2 linked regions of the Anatilimnocola aggregata genome follow. The protein of the gene in region 2 interacts with the protein of the main gene of each other region in a pairwise test. Links are inferred from orthologs where the notes say so. Each region holds a gene or a part of one and is shown on either strand. Other genes may lie near its edges.

Region 1 (2,898 bases), 4.6 Mb from region 2 along the record:
GCCAGGCTGTTGAGGACGACCGGCACCTTGGGAACCGGCATCACTTCGACCTTCGAAACGCCTGCGGTGCAGATGATTTCCGCCGCAGTCTTCGAAATTTTGTGACCAGCTTCGACGATGATTTCGCCAGCCCGTTCCGAACTAACAGGATAGCAAACGTCGTCGACCGAGATCTTCCCTTCGATCTTTACGACACTGCGACCATCGGTGATCTTCTCCGAGGTTGTCTCGTAAAAAGCACGAATCAGATCGGTGTCGGTGCTGTACTTGGCGCTCATCGCGCGGAGCAGCGTTACGGCCGAGAACTTGCCGCTTTGATCGATGCGCACATTGAGCGCATCTTTCTTGGTCACATTGACTTCGATCCAGCTGCCGCGTTCGGGGATGATGCGGCAACTTGGCAACTTGCGATCGCTGGTTCCCTCGAGTTCTTCGACGAAGTCGACACCCGGACTGCGGTGCAACTGGCTGACGACCACGCGCTCGGCACCGTTGATGATGAATTCACCACCACCGAGCATAACGGGGATATCGCCGAGATAAACTTCTTCCTCGATCGGCTGCTCTTTGTTGAGGCGGAGCCAAACGCGAAAGGGCTTGCCGTAGGTCAAACGTAGCTGGCGGCATTCTTCGGGCGTGTAGCGAGGTTTGCCGAGTTCGTACCGCAGATACTCAAGCTTGATCGTCTTGTCGTAGCTTTCGACGGGAAAAATCTCGCGCAAGACCGATTCGAGCCCGTGATCTTTCCGCTTTTCAGTTGGAATATCTTCTTGCAGGAACGCAGCGTAGCTTTCGGTTTGAATCTGGGTCAGATTCGGAATCGGGTGCTGCTCGCGACCCGAACCAAACTGACGGACTTCGCGGGGAATCAAGCGGCGCTGGGTAGGAATAGCCATAAGCCGGAAACACTCCAAACAGGAGAAAGAGTTGCTGCCAACCGCCGAGCGTCATCCGTGAGCTATCAGCGAAACCGGTCGGACGATGCGAACAGCTAACAGCCGCTCAGCACCGCCATAACAAGTGGTGACGAAATACGTGAAGGGCCGCCGTTAACACCGACTGCGCGCGAGACGACCCCGCACCATTCCAGTAGCGAAAAACCGCTGGACGGGTCCGGGGTGTCGATCAATTCTGCCTGCCTGTGCCGCGAGAGCAACAAACCACCTGCGGCGCCAAGAGTTAGGAAACAACATCCGCCATTCTTCATAGCGTACGCGCAAAACCATCACGGGACCAGTAGGGAACCCCGTTAAACCCAAGAACAGCTAGCTGAACCGACTCCAGCCAGCCGATCTACCACCCAAAACTACTTCAATTCGACAGTAGCACCGGCAGCTTCGAGATCAGCCTTGACCTTGGCAGCGTCTTCCTTCGAGGCCTTTTCCTTGATCTTCGCTGGAGGAGCGTCGACCAACTTCTTGGCGTCCATCAGCGAGGCGCCAGTGATGGCCTTCACGGCCTTCACGACTTCCAGCTTCTTGTCGCCAGCAGCGGTGAGGATGACGTCGAACTCGGTCTGCTCGGCAGCCTTGGCCGGGCCAGCATCAGCAGCTGGTGCAGCCATCATCATGCCGCCGCCTGCAGCAGGTTCGATACCGTACTTATCCTTCACGTAATCGCTCAGCTCTTTGGCCTGCTTGAGCGTCAGGTTGGCGATTTGATCACCCAAGGACGAAATGTCTACGTCAGCCATGATACACAACCCTTTCTGAACCCGCGGCCGGTTGGTGCCCAATACCTTGATTGGACGGCACCGACCGCAACTACCGCTGAAAATCACCAATTAGTAAACGCCCAGCCACACGCGGCGGGCCACCCAAGATATACAAATAGGAGCGAACTAGCTGGCAGCCGGTTCGGCACCCTCTTTTTCTGAAACCTGCTCTTTTTCCGAAATCTTCTTGACCTGGCTGAGCAGAGCACCGCCGGGCTGATTGATTTGCGAGAGGAGCTTGGCTCCGGGCGACAAAATCTGCCCGAGCAGCAAACTGATTTGCCCCACGCGATTGGGCCACTTGGCCACTTCCTTCATCTTTTCGGCCGAGAGCTTCTCGCCATCCATCACGCCGCCGCGAGGCAGGCATTTTTCAAACTCTGGCTTCTTGTGGATTGCAGCCATCTCTTTGGCCAGCGAGACGAAGTCTTCGCCGCCATAGACCACTGCCAAGCTTCCCTCGCCACCTTCGAATGCCGGCGCCAGCGAAGTCCCTTCAGTGGCGCGACGAGCCAAGCTCGCCTTGACCACCATCAACGACAGGCCCTTCTTCTTCAGCTCGCGCCGCAGGTTATAGGTGTTCGAAGAATCCAAGCCAATCACGTTGACGAGCACGGCGTCGTTCACGCCCTGCAGCCGCTGCTTGATTTCTTCAGTGATCAGACGCTTTAGTGTCTTGCTCATGCCGCACTTCTATTCTCAATGAAATCCAATTGCCGACCAACAAAACGCCAGCAAACAGCAATCACTACACTGCAATGCGAACCGCCGGGCTCATCGTGGCACAAAGGGCCACGCTCTTTACGTAAGTGCCCTTCACCGTGTTTGGCTTCAGGCCCAACACGTACTGCACGAAGGCCTCGATGTTCTCTTTCAGCTTGGGTGCTTCGAAGCTCGCCTTGCCAACAATTGCGTGCACAATGCCGCCGTTGTCGTTGCGAAATTCGACCTTACCAGCTTTGTATTCCTTGACCACGCGCGATACATCGGGCGTCACGGTGCCGGCGCGAGGCGACGGCATCAAGCCACGCGGGCCGAGCACGCGACCGAGCGGACCAACGAGACCCATCATGTCGGGAGCGGCGATGCAGACATCGAAATCGGTCCAGCCGTCCTTGATCTTCTGAGCCAATTCTTCCTGGCCCACAAAGTCGGCACCAGCAGCAGTTGCTGCCGCAGCCAGT
Region 2 (3,218 bases):
GACTCATTGCCCAGCGTCTGAAGGTTTATCTGCCTCCTGCCGCACGTGCTCAGTTGGAACGAGGGACCGCCTGATGCTCGGCCTCAACTCAATCACCACCGAGCCGACCGACCGCACGCCCGATTGGCTCATCACCTATAGCGACCTGATGACGCTGCTCCTCGTGATGTTCGTCCTGCTCTTCTCGTTGAGCGAGTTCAAGCAGAGCGAGAAGTTCCAAGGCGTTGCCCGCTCGATTCACGCCAAGTTCGGTCGCCCCGATCGCCCCGCCGAAGAAGCCGCCCAACTCGACGCCATCATCAGCAGCAACCTCCGCGCGGCCCACGAGCGCCGGACCGAGTTACTCGGCGAAGCGAACTAACTTCAGCTTCGACTTGCTACCGCGATTCCGCTCAACACCATGTGCGGCAGGTACCGCGCCCGCTCATCGACGAGTGGCGAAAGCCTGCGCAAGTCGCCTCCGGTGATGAACAACTCGGGCTCAGTCGCAAGGTCCGCTTTGATCCGCGTGACGATCTCGCGCACGGCCCCCACAGCGCCCCAGAAGAGTCCGCTGCGAATGGCCGCTTCGGTATTCTTGCCAACGACTTCGGGTGGTTCTTCGTTCGGATGAAACGTCGTCAGTGGCAACTGCTCGGCACCGCCAAAGAGTGCTTCGGCCGACATGCGAAAACCAGCGAGAATCGTCCCACCCAGGAAGACCCCTTCGGCGCTCAGCAGGTTCACCGTCACCGCGGTCCCGGCTCCAATCACAATCGCTGGCGTCTGGGCAGTTCGCAGCACATTGGCCGCGACGGCTGCGGCCAGTCGATCGAGCCCGACTTTCAGTGGCTCATCGACCTGCACATCAAGGGGTAGGTCGTGCCGCGTGAGCAGGCGATAGTCATCGGCCGGCCGATGCTGCTGCACCCACTGGCTCAGCCGTTGTTGCCCGGCTCGATTCACACTCGAGACCCGCCAGCGAACTGCCTCGCGCGGCAACATCTCCAGCAGTTCATCGCCGGGACCTATGTCAGTCCGAAAGTCGATGACCTGTGTTGGCAGCGGTAGCTCGTTCGCAGCAACCGCGTCTTTAGCAAACCACCCGAGCTTGGCGAAGCTGTTGCCAATATCGACGGCGATCAGCTGCGCCGCACTCATGCGACGACCTTTGCATCCAAGGCAGTGGTGACAGCCTGCATCAGGTGATTCAGCCCTTCCCCCGTGACTGCCGAAATCAGCAGCACTGGCGAACCAATCGACTCCTGCAACTGCTGCCGCACTTCCGCGGCGCTGGGCAACTCGGCCTTAGTCACAGCGACAATCTCTTGCCGCAGCCCCAGGTCTTTGTCATACAGCGAGAGCTCTTCGCGAATCGCGTGATAGTTCGTCAGCGGATCGGTCTGGTCGGCTGGCTCTGGTTCGACGAGGTGAACCAAGATCCCGGCTCGTTCGACATGCCTTAAGAACTCGTGCCCCAGTCCCGCGCCGTGACTGGCCCCTTCGATCAAACCCGGAATATCGGCCAGCACGAAGTGGCGGTCGCGATCGACCTGCACCATGCCCAAGTTCGGATACTTCGTGGTGAACGGATAGTCGGCAATCTGCGGCCGCGCTTTGGTCAAGCGACTCAGCAGCGTGCTCTTGCCCGCGTTGGGCTTGCCGATGATGCCGACGTCGGCGATCACCTTTAGTTCGAGAATCAGCTCTCGCTTCTCTCCTTCGCCGCCGGGCGTATGATCGCGCGGGGCCCGATTGGTCGAAGTCTTGAACCGCGTGTTTCCCTTGCCTGCTTCACCGCCGCGGGCGACGACGATGGTATCGCCTTCGTTCATCATGTCGCGCAGCACGAAGTCGTTCTTGCAATCGACAATCAAGGTGCCGACGGGAACTTCGAGCGTCAGGTCGTGGCCATCTTTACCCGACTTGTTCGCTCCGCTGCCGTGATTGCCGGAGTTCGCCTTCCAGAACTTTTGGTGCGAGAAGCCCGCAAGGTTATTCACACCATTCCGCGCGACAATAATCACGCTGCCCCCTTTGCCGCCGTCACCACCATCGGGGCCGCCGTTGGGTACGTACTTCTCCCGGCGAAAGCTCATGCACCCATTGCCACCCTTGCCGGCCTGAACCTCAATTTGAACGCGATCGACAAACATGACTGCACGACTCTAACCTTCCGGCACGAACCACTGCGCAAAAAACTCATTCGTAAAATAGCAAAGGCCCACGAGCCTCGAAAGCGCGTGAGCCTTCATCCTGTCAGCTTCGATCCGGGCAAGCAACCTTCCCACACCCAATGAGCGAAACTCATCGTGGGAAACTGGCCACGTTTGAACTAGTTGGCAGCCACGTCAACATTGATGCGACGGCTGTCTTGATCGAACTTCACCACCCCGTCGACCAAAGCGAACAGCGTGTAGTCCTTACCCTGGCCGACATTGCGACCAGCGCGGAACACCGTCCCCAATTGGCGGACCAGAATGTTCCCGGCGATGACCTTTTCGCCACCAAACTTCTTCACACCACGCCGCTGACCATTCGAGTCGCGGCCGTTGCTGGTGGAACCCTGACCCTTCTTATGTGCCATGACAGTAACCCTTTACGTCGATCGAGCCCGGCCCCGAAAGCCGCTCCACCCAGGGGGAGCTTGTTGGCCATCCGGCGACTGGCAAATGTGATGTATCGGCTAACAGCGCCCCGGGCATCAATGCCCCGCATGTTCGCCATGCTAGCGCTAGAACCTCGCAGAATCCTAGAGTTTAGCGATACACCCACTCGTAATCAAGGCGTTCTGTCGTTCCAAACAGCTTGAAAATCCTCGCCTGCTCGGCTGCGTCCGAATCGATCCGCATGCCGTATCGAATTTCCTCTTCGGTTTCGTTCACCGCATCGCCAGGCCGCCAGAAGTTCAGCCGCAGCGTCTTGTGCATCAACCGCCGTCCCGTCCCGGGCTTATCGCCACTCTTGAATGCCCCCGGTGGATCTTCATAGCGATAGGCATTCGTCAGTCCCTGCACAAACACGCTGAAGTAGTCGATCCGCGGATCGACATCTTCCCAAGTCACCACGCCCCACACGCTCTTGTCAGCTTCGGGGGTGCTCACCGGAATCGGCACTTCGGTAATCGCTTGCGAATCGAACAGCTTAGCATTCGGATCGCCCGGAAACTCGCGCGCCTTAATCGGAGCTAGCGCGGCCGGAATCACCCGGTCGAGATATTCCTTGTTGAACTCGACCGA

Evidence for each region.
Region 1: the proteins of obgE (region 2) and rplL interact in binary tests that used the Escherichia coli proteins (3 or more experiments, as listed by UniProt). The link is inferred for Anatilimnocola aggregata from one-to-one orthologs.

Annotation. Positions count from the first base shown.
Region 1 is NZ_CP036274.1:7,153,226-7,156,123, reverse strand. It holds rplL (50S ribosomal protein L7/L12), read right to left. Parts: upstream 1,694-2,898; coding sequence 1,307-1,693; downstream 1-1,306. Other genes in the region: rplA (50S ribosomal protein L1), read right to left, coding at 2,463-2,898; rplJ (50S ribosomal protein L10), read right to left, coding at 1,841-2,398; rpoB (DNA-directed RNA polymerase subunit beta), read right to left, coding at 1-896. UniProt on the Escherichia coli protein: The binding site for several of the GTPase factors involved in protein synthesis (IF-2, EF-Tu, EF-G and RF3). Is thus essential for accurate translation.
Region 2 is NZ_CP036274.1:2,560,423-2,563,640, reverse strand. What follows is about bases 137-3,041. They hold obgE (GTPase ObgE), read right to left. Parts: upstream 2,136-3,041; coding sequence 1,137-2,135; downstream 137-1,136. Other genes in these bases: ETAA8_RS09775 (hypothetical protein), read right to left, coding at 2,739-3,041; rpmA (50S ribosomal protein L27), read right to left, coding at 2,315-2,566; ETAA8_RS09790 (type III pantothenate kinase), read right to left, coding at 364-1,140; ETAA8_RS09795 (flagellar motor protein MotB), read left to right, coding at 137-361. In the rest of the region: ETAA8_RS09800 (motility protein A), read left to right, coding at 1-74; more of ETAA8_RS09795, read left to right, coding at 74-136; more of ETAA8_RS09775, read right to left, coding at 3,042-3,218. UniProt on the Escherichia coli protein: An essential GTPase which binds GTP, GDP and possibly (p)ppGpp with moderate affinity, with high nucleotide exchange rates and a fairly low GTP hydrolysis rate.